3 regions of the Comamonas kerstersii genome follow, and region 2 is predicted to be linked to each of the others. Evidence: predicted binding sites of a transcription regulator. Region 2 holds the regulator's gene; each other region holds the start of a gene.

What was found. The regulator FNR, encoded in region 2, switches genes on or off when oxygen is low (the NO sensors DNR and NnrR bind a similar motif). The targets are predictions, from matches to a motif close to TTGATNNNNATCAA.
Region 1: the regulator FNR is predicted to act here: its motif matches at 2,173-2,186, upstream of cyoA (ubiquinol oxidase subunit II).
Region 3: the regulator FNR is predicted to act here: its motif matches at 1,465-1,478, upstream of B5M06_RS16035 (OmpW/AlkL family protein).

Annotation. Positions count from the first base shown of each region.
Region 1 is NZ_CP020121.1:1,629,854-1,633,132, reverse strand. Features, by position in the region: gene cyoB (cytochrome o ubiquinol oxidase subunit I) at 1-860, opposite strand, end outside; gene cyoA (ubiquinol oxidase subunit II) at 922-1,953, opposite strand; gene uvrA (excinuclease ABC subunit UvrA) at 2,463-3,279, shown strand, end outside.
Region 2 is NZ_CP020121.1:2,506,922-2,510,200, forward strand. Features, by position in the region: gene ccoG (cytochrome c oxidase accessory protein CcoG) at 1-788, shown strand, start outside; gene B5M06_RS11735 (FixH family protein) at 855-1,133, shown strand; gene fnr (fumarate/nitrate reduction transcriptional regulator Fnr) at 1,333-2,064, opposite strand; gene hemN (oxygen-independent coproporphyrinogen III oxidase) at 2,272-3,279, shown strand, end outside.
Region 3 is NZ_CP020121.1:3,417,509-3,420,787, reverse strand. Features, by position in the region: gene gcvT (glycine cleavage system aminomethyltransferase GcvT) at 1-225, opposite strand, end outside; gene B5M06_RS16040 (rhodanese-like domain-containing protein) at 410-1,273, shown strand; gene B5M06_RS16035 (OmpW/AlkL family protein) at 1,552-2,160, shown strand; gene B5M06_RS16030 (O-acetylhomoserine aminocarboxypropyltransferase/cysteine synthase family protein) at 2,283-3,279, opposite strand, start outside.

The DNA of each region.
Region 1 (3,279 bases), 880 kb from region 2:
TTCACGTACAGCATGGGGTTGCCGCCCAGCTCGTTCGTGAAGAACTGTGTGCCGAAGTAGCGGTCCATGGTCATCAGGGCCAGCGCCGCAGTCAGGATCGGGAAGGAAGCCACGATCAAGGCATTGGTACACAGCGATGTCCACACGAACACAGGCATCTTCATCAGATTCATGCCAGGGGCACGCATCTTGACGATGGTGACGATCAGGTTGATACCCGACAGCGTCGTACCCACACCCGAGAGCTGCAGCGCCCAGATGTAGTAGTCCATGCCCACGCCCGGATTCTGGTTACCCAGATTCGACAGGGCCAGCCAGCCATTGGTGGAGAACTCACCCAGGAACAGCGAAACCATCACCAGAATCGCGCCGGTGGCGGTCATCCAGAACGAGAAGTTGTTCAGGAAAGGGAAGGAAACGTCACGCGCACCGATCTGCAGAGGGATCAGGTAGTTCATGAAACCTGTGACCAGAGGCATGGCCACAAAGAAAATCATGATCACACCGTGTGCGGTGAAGATCTGGTCATAGTGGTGAGGGGGCAGATAGCCCATGCTGTCACCAAAAGCCATGGCCTGCTGGATACGCATCATCACCGCATCGGCAAAGCCGCGCAGCAGCATGACCAGGCCCAGAATGATGTACATGATGCCGATCTTCTTGTGGTCGATCGAGCAGATCCAGTCACGCCACAGAGGACCCCACAGCTTGAACTTGGTCAGTGCAGCCAGCACCACCAAGCCACCAAGCACCACGGCAATAAAAGTCGCCAGCACGATGGGCTCATGGGCCATCGGTATGGATTCCCAGCTGATCCGCCCGAGCAGCGGATCGTTGGGCAACGTTGTTGGTTCAGACATATTGGTCTCTTGCTAAATGACCGGAAAGCCAGCCTGTGCCAGCTTTCCAGCCGTTAACTGCTTATTGCTGCACGGGGCGCTGCTCCAGAAGGGCAACGACTTCGTCCGCGTTTTCCACAGAACACACATCCTGAGGCAGATTCAGACCGGCCGCCTTCATGTAGGCAGCGCCACCCTTGGCATCGATCTCCATCATCTGGCTCATGCACATCTTGCCTTCTTCCACGCACATGTTGAGGATGCGGTCATACAGACCGTCCTGCACGGAAGAGAAGCGTGTCACAGGATTGCGTTCGCTGGGCTTCACCAGTTCCAGATACTTGGCAGCATCCAGCGCCTGGCCTTCGTCCTTGGCTTTTTGCACCCAGGCGTCAAAGCCTTCGTTGTTCAGACCCAGGAACTTGAAAGTCATGCCCGAGAAACCTGCACCGTTGTAGTGCGAGTTCAGACCCTTGTAGGTACCTTCCTTGTTGATCACCGCATTCAGCTGCGTTTCCATGCCAGGCATGGTGTAGATCATGCCGGCCAGGTCAGGCACATAGAAGGCCGACATGGTCTTGGAGGCAGTGAGCTTGAAGAGGATAGGACGGTCCACAGGTGCAGCCAGCTCGTTCACCGTCGCAATACCTTGCTCGGGGTAGAAGAACAGCCACTTCCAGTCCAGCGACACCACCTGAACTTCCAGAGGCTTGACCTCGGCATTCAGGGGCTGCGTGGCGGAAATACGATCCAGTGGTCGATAAGGGTCCAGCTTGTGAGTGCTGATCCATGTGATCGTGCCCAGCACGATGATGATGATCAGAGGAACGCTCCAGATGACCATCTCAAGGGTGGTCGAGTGGTGCCACTCAGGGTCATACTCGGCTTCAGTGTTTGCCTGGCGGTACTTCCAGGCAAACAGCAAAGTCAGCAGGATCACAGGAACGATGATGACCAGCATCAACAAAGTGGCAGTCACCACCAAGTCACCTTGCTGGGCAGCGATGTCCCCTGCGGGATTAAGCACGACGGCCTTGCTGCAACCCGTAAGAGTTGCCGCCAAAGCTGCCGCAGCGAGCCAGAATGGCCCGCGGGTTTCCGTAGATTTAGGCATGCTGTAAACGCGAAAAATGCGCGCTGTTAGGGATAAACGCGGATTACAAAACCCGCCGAATGTACTCCTCCCCAACGACTCCCACCCAAGTCTTTTGATGCAACGCAGTGCATCGTGATGTTTTTCAGGAATTCCCGGTGGACGAATCAAACTTTTGACAACTGTCAAAACCAACGTAAATCGTTGATTATTCAGGAAATACTGAAATAATGAAAAGACTTGACAGATGTCAATCCCCACAGTGTATGCAGACAACACCCGCTGTCAAAAACCCTCGTCATAGCTGCGGTTTTTAGCGTGCCAGAGTGCTGCCCCTCGCTCTGGGCGAGCTGAGCACCCCGTTTCCCTGCATGCCCGGCATCGCATGAAAGATGTTTCCAAAACTTCCCGATGCCACCCGCAATCAAGCAAAGACCGCGCCAGCTTACCCTTAAAACCAGCAGGTCGTGCCAGCCTGCCTAGAATGACCGGCCGCTTTCCTTGTGAGCCTCTTCTACGCGCAGTACACCATGACCCAAGGCCTGATTCGCATCCGTGGCGCCCGCCAGCACAACCTGCAAAACGTTGACTTGGACATTCGCACCGGCGAGTTGACCGTGGTCACCGGGCCGAGCGGCTCGGGCAAGTCGAGCCTGGTGTTCGATACGCTGTTTGCCGAGGGACAGCGCCGCTACGTCGAAACCTTCAGCGCCTATGCGCGCCAGTTTCTGGACCGTATGGACAAGCCGGCCGTGGACCGCGTCGAAGGTGTGCCGCCTGCGATTGCCATTGACCAAACCAACCCCGTGCGCAACTCCCGCTCCACCGTGGGCACGATGACGGAGCTCAACGACCACTTGAAGCTCCTGTTCGCACGCGCCGCGCGTCTGTATGACAAGGAAACCGGCCTGCCCGTGCAGCACGACACGGTGGAAACCATTTACAGCCAGCTGCAGCAGCGCTGCGTTGAAGCCGGTGACCCACGCATTGCGCTGACCTTCCCCGTGGAAATGCCAGCCAACACCACACAGGAAGAGGTGGAGCAGTGGCTGTCGGCCAGCGGCTTTACCAAGATCCAGGCCGAGCGAGAGGTGGAACGCCCGCACGCGGCTGAAGAAATCCCGAGCAAAGGCAAGAAAGCCAAGGCCACCCCACCCGAAAAAATCAAGGTGCTGGACGTGGTGGCCGACCGCTTCCGCTTCAGCCGCGTGGAACGTGCGCGCGCCATTGAAGCCATTGAGGTGGCCCTCAAGCGCGGCTCCGGCCGCATGGTAGTGCACGTCATGCCCGAAGAAGGCGATGCCTATCTATGGAAGTTCTCGCAAGGCCTGCATTGCCCGGAAAGCA
Region 2 (3,279 bases):
CTGGTTATCTGCGCGAGCAAATCTGCAAGTACATGTGCCCCTATGCGCGTTTTCAGAGTGCCATGTTCGACAAGGACACGCTGATTGTGAGCTACGACGCACAGCGTGGTGAACAGCGCGGCCCCCGCAAGAAAGATGTGGACTACAAGGCGCAAGGACTGGGTGACTGCATTGACTGCAAGCTGTGTGTACAGGTCTGCCCTGTGGGTATTGATATCCGCAACGGCCTGCAGTACGAGTGCATTGGCTGCGGCCTGTGCATCGATGCATGCAACAGCGTGATGGATAACATGCACTATCCACGTGGCTTGGTGCGCTTGACCACCCAGAATGCGGTGAACCAAGGCTGGAAGAGCGCACAGATCTGGCAACGCATTGCACGTCCACGGGTGCTGATTTATTCGAGCATTTTGCTGGCACTGGCAGCGGCCATGGCCATCAGTCTGGCCATCAGAGAACCGCTGAAGGTGGACGTCATCCGTGACCGCGCTTCACTGGCACGCATTGTTGCAGGCGGCAAGCTCGAAAATGTGTATCGTCTGCAGGTGATGAACGCGACCGAGCAAGCGCAGACCTATAAGGTGTCGGTGCAGGGTATTCAAGGCATTGAGCTGGTGGAAGGGCAGACCGTCAAGGTTGATCCTGCACAGACGCGCGGCGTAGCGGTGCGAGTGCAGATTCCTTACGGTGCGGCCAGCGCTGGCTCACACGCCATTGAGTTTGATATCGCAGCGCAAAGTGGCCAAGGGCATGTGACGGAGAAATCTGTCTTCCTCGTGCCGCGCTAAAAATGATCCTGTAGTGTGCATGGCGTTGCTGTGCACACTTTCTGTTGAAGGAAGAGAGTGTTCGAAATGTCCCAGCTAGGAAAACAAGTGGAGTCAGCATCCGGTCCGTGGTGGAAGTATGGCCATGTATGGATGGTGCTGGCAGGCCCTGCCATCGTCGTGGTGGCAGGCGTTGTGACGGCCATGATTGCCATGGATGGCGCTGACCCTGTGGTGGATCCGAACTACTACCAGGAGGGGCTGAATATCAACCAGAAGCTGGAAAAAAGCCTGGCGCCTGCAGGCGCCGTGCGCAACCATGTTGTTACACCTGATGAAGATTTGCCTGATCTGACACCCAAGTGATACTTGCAGCTTCTTAAAAAGAGGAGCGGCTAGCGCTTGTTTTATGGGTGTTTGAGATACTTTTGTATCTGAAATACTGATAAATCAAGCGCTAGCCGCTATTTTTTATGCGGTGTAGATGCTCTGGCATCGCACCCAAAGCAAACGCCCACAGCATGCAGTGGGCGTTTGGGTGTGTGAGAGCGCAGGCTGGCTGAGTTTACAGCTGCTTGTTGCAGTCGTGCTGGCTGTTGACCAGGCGCTGCAGGGCGGCAGTGTCCAGAATTCGAACGTGGCGCTGCTTCACTTCGACCCAGCCTTCATCCACAAACTTGGAGAAAGTGCGGCTGACGGTTTCCAGCTTCAGACCCAGATAGCTGCCAATTTCCTCGCGGGTCATACGCAAAATGAGTTCTGACGAGGAGAAGCCGCGTGCATGCAGGCGCTGCACCAGATTCAGAATAAAGGCCGCCAGACGCTCTTCGGCGCGCATGCTGCCCAGCAGCAGCATGACGCTGTGCTCGCGCACGATTTCGCGGCTCATCACTTTGTGTACGTGCGTCTGCAGGGCTGTAACCTCGCGCGAGATCTCTTCGAGGCTGTCAAAGGGCATCACGCAGACTTCGGCATCTTCCAGTGCGATTGCATCGCAGGTGTGGTGGTCATTGACGATGCCATCGAGCCCGATGATCTCTCCCGCCATCTGGAAACCTGTGACCTGATCGCGTCCGTCTTCGGTGGCTACGCATGTCTTGAAAAAGCCCGTGCGGATGGCATACAGCGACGTGAAAGGCTCTCCGTTGCGGAACAGTGTCATCCCGCGCTTGACTTTGCGGCGCGTAGCCACAATGTCGTCGATGCGCTGCAGCTGCTGGTCATTTAAACCGACGGGCATGCACAGTTCACGCAGGTTGCAATTGGAGCAGGTTACTTTGATGGTTGGTGGAGTCATGTACGCAAGGCCTGAACACGAGGTAGACACGGGTGTAAAGGCCAGAATTAAAAGTTGGATGTCAATAAACGGGGACTATCGGGCGCTTGCTATGTATCTCGAATGATTTCAGTCAAATTCTGACACTTCCCTTATGGTGAGTGCTTGATTCATGTCAAGAGTGTGCATGCCATCTTGCTGCACAGTTGCAGCATTAAGGAAGAAAACATGACTGCAGTCACCCCGGAACTCTTGCGTCGCTATGACGTGCCAGGACCTCGTTACACCTCTTATCCTACTGCGGACAGGTTCGTTGAGGCATTTGGTGATAGCGACTATATCTTGGCATTAAAGCAACGCAAAATTTCTGCAGCGGCCAAGTCGCCAATGTCGCTGTATGTGCACATCCCATTTTGTAACTCTTTGTGTTACTACTGTGCATGCAACAAGATCATCACCAAGCACCACGAGCGTGCGGTCACGTACCTACAGTATCTTGAGCGGGAGCTGGATCTGCATCTGGCCCATTGTGGAAGAGGTCAGCTGGTCAGCCAGCTTCACATAGGTGGTGGAACGCCGACATTTCTTTCGGACGAGCAACTGGTGCAGATGTGGGACATGCTGCGCCAGCGCTTTGTCTTTGATGAAGCGGGTGAGTACTCCATTGAAGTTGACCCACGTACTGTGACACGTGAGCGTCTGGCCGCCCTCAAGGCCATGGGCTTTAACCGCCTGAGCTTTGGGGTGCAGGACTTTGACCCGGATGTACAAAAAGCGGTGCACCGTGAGCAGCCTGCCGAGCAGGTGTTTGATCTGGTGGCCGCTTCACGTGAGCTGGGCTTTGAGTCGATCAATGTGGACTTGATCTACGGCCTGCCCAAGCAAAATGAAAAGTCCTTCGCTAGAACGCTGCAGCAAGTGGCCGAGCTGCGCCCTGATCGTATTGCGCTGTATGCCTATGCACATCTGCCCGAGCGCTTCAAGCCTCAGCGTCGCATTCTTCAGGCGGATCTGCCTGCAGCAGCGGACAAGGTCAATATGCTGGCTGCGGCGCTGGACAGTTTCATGGAGGCTGGTTATGTGTACGTGGGCATGGACCACTTTGCCCTGCCTGAAGATTCACTGGCCGTAGCCAAGCGCCAGGGTCGCCTGCATCGCAACTTCCAGGGCTACAGCACACAGCCTGACTGCGATCTGATTGCACTGGGTGTTTCGGCCATTGGTCGCGTAGGGGCC
Region 3 (3,279 bases), 910 kb from region 2:
CGCAGTGGCGGCTTGTGGGCCGCTGACGCTGATTTGCCCCATGTGCGAGACATCAAACAGACTGACCTGCTCGCGGGTATGGCGGTGCTCTGCTATCAGGCCCTGGGGATATTGCACAGGCATGTCGTAGCCTGCGAACTGCACCATGCGGGCTCCCAGCGCCAGGTGCAAAGCATGCAGGGGCGTGGTACGAACTTCGGCAGGGGAAGGGGAAACACTGCTCATAAGCTTGTCATCCTCTGTTCTGGTGTGTCGAGTCATTCTAGGCGGGCGATCGCTTCTCGCTGCTGAATGTTGTGTGAAAGCTATCCAGCCCCACGCTTGGCAGCCAAGGCCGCGCATCTATGATGCGTGTCTTTGTGTTCAGAGGCATGCGTGTGCATGCAGCTCTGGTTTGGATCCATTCACCATGCTCTCTCACTCATTGAAGTGGACGACCCTGATGGGCGTCCTAGGTGCAGCGTTGCTGACTTCTGGCTGCTCATATGTCAAAGGTTTCTATGGCGGTAAAGCGCAGACGCAGACCGCAACGACGGCGGCGACTGTGCTTTATGCGCCTGAACGTCACTATGCCGCAGACATCAGCGCCGCGCGTGCCTATGTGAGTGCGCAGCTGCCTGCTTCGCAGCGCATGGCTTTGCTGGATGTGCGCGATGCCACGGAATATCGCATGGGCCATCCGGAAGGGGCCTTCCATGTGCCTTATCCACGCATTTACCGTCAGTGCCAGCCTCACCCCAGTGGTGCAGAGCAAGCCCAGATCCGGTCGGACGATGGCAGCGAATGCCGCTATGGCGTGGTGCCGGGCAGTGAAGTGCGCATGAGTGCAGCGGATTTCTGGCAGGCCGTGGTGGATGTGCTGCCCTATAAGGATGCGCCTATTGCAGTGCTGTGCCGCAATGCCGCATGTGCCGCAGAGGCCGCCAACCTGCTGGCGCGGCCTGATCTGTCTGTAGACCCCAAGCTTGCAGGGCAGGGCTATCGGTCGGTCTATGTCATCAAGGAGGGCTTTGTGGGGGCGCCCATGGTGGCCACAGATGTGCAGACAGGACGTGTGCTGAGCACAGAGAAAAAAGCGCAGGCCTTCAAGCAGTCGAGCGGCAAAACCCAGTTGTATGCGCAGCCATCTGTGCCTGTAGACGCAGACAATGACGGAAAAATCACGCAGGCGGACTGGAGCGGCTGGCGCAATTTTCTGGGCTTGCCCTATGTCATGAGCCTGCAGCCCAGTTTGCTCAGTGAGGCTGCTCAGCCCTATTACGAAAAACCTTGAGGAAGCTGAACTGTGGCAAGTGTGTTGGTGAGCTGCAACAGATCACTTGCTTGCGCACCGTTCCTGCATCAACGCTACGTTCAGCAATGGATGCTGCAGGGCAGTGCCTTGTCAAAGCAGTGAGCAGGTGCTAACGAAATGTTGCTTTTGAGCAGCATTTCAGTCATTTCTGAAATGTCTGGGGTTGGCTTTTGACTTAGGGCAAACGGCGCTGTGCATCGCGGTGATGCAATGGCTGTACGGGGGCTGTCCCCGGGTTCACTAACTGAATACCCATTATGAAAAAGACTCTGCTGGCTGTAGCCGCTCTGTGTGCGTTGACTTCCGGTGCTGCAATGGCGCAGCAGCAAGATGGCAAGTGGCAAATCCGTGCACGTGCTGTGAATATCGATTTCCACAATGGTGGCGCTGCGCATGCTCAGGGTGTGAGCGTCAAGGACAAGACCATTCCTGAAGTCGATATCACTTACTTCTTCACACCTAATATCGCTGCAGAACTGATTCTGACCTACCCACAGAAGCTGGATGTGAAAGCGGGTGATGCCAAGATCGGTACGCTGAAGGCTTTGCCTCCTACGCTGACAGCCCAATATCACTTCACCAACTTTGGCGCTTTCAAGCCTTATGTGGGCGCTGGTATTAACTACACCCGTTTCTCTAGCCAAAAGGACACAGCAGGTATTGGCTGGAAAGTGAAAAACCACAGTTGGGGCGGTGCTCTGCAGGTTGGTTTCGACTATGCGCTGGATAAGAACTGGTCGCTCAACTTTGACGTGAAGAAGGTCTACATGGACACCAAGGTGACAGCTGGAAATGGTGCTGTTGACATGGGCAAACTCAAGCTGAACCCCGTACTGATCGGCGTTGGCGTTGGCTACCGCTTCTAAGCAGGCATCCTCCAAGGGCTTTCAAACCGCTGTGCTGTATGGCACAGCGGTTTTTTTGCCTGTGGAGAATAAAAAAACCGTCCACCAATGTGGACGGTTTTTGTGGATGCCGTGGCTGGTGATCAGACTTTATCCAGCGCCTGCTCCAGGTCAGCCAGCAAATCGTCGATGTGCTCAATGCCGATGGATAGGCGCACCATGCCTTCGGTGACGCCAGCCTTGGCCAGCTCTGCGGCGTCGAGCTGGCGGTGGGTGGTGGAGGCAGGGTGGGTGGCCAGCGATTTGGCATCGCCGATGTTGACCAGGCGTGTGAACAGCTGCAGTGCATCCAGGAAGCGGGCACCGGCAGCGCGCGCATCCTCGGCCTTGAGGCTGAAGGACAGAATGCCCGAAGCGCGGCCCTGAGACTGTTTTTGCACGATGGCATGGTCGGGATGGTCTTTCAGACCAGCGTAGCGCACCCATTCCACCTTGGGATGGCGTTGCAGGGTTTCAGCAATCTTCTGGGTGTTGTCGCAGATGCGGTCCATGCGCAGCGCCAGGGTTTCAATGCCTTGCAGAATCTGGAAGGCATTCTGGGGCGAGATGGCCGCACCCATATTGCGCAGCGGCACCACGCGGGCGCGGCCGATGTAGGCAGCTTCGCCCAGGGCTTCGGTATAGACCACGCCGTGGTAGCTGACGTCGGGTTCGTTCAGACGCTTGAAGCGCTCCTTGTGCGCTGCCCAGGGGAATTTGCCGCTGTCCACAATCGCGCCGCCGACGCTGGTGCCGTGGCCGCCCAGGTATTTGGTGAGCGAGTGCACGACGATGTCTGCACCAAATTCGATAGGGCGTAGCAGGTAGGGCGAGGGCACGGTGTTGTCCACAATCAGTGGCACACCGTGGGCGTGCGCCACATCGGCCAGCGCGCGGATGTCGGTCACATTGCCCAGCGGGTTGCCGATGGACTCAATAAACACCGCCTTGGTCTTGGCATCGATGAGCTTGCCAAAGCTGGCCGGATCGCGCGGATCGGCAAAGCGCACCTCAATGCCCTGCTGCGGGAACGTATGGGCAAACAGGTTGTAGGTGCCGCCGTAGAGCGTGCTGGCGGAGATGATGTTGTCGCCGGCCTCT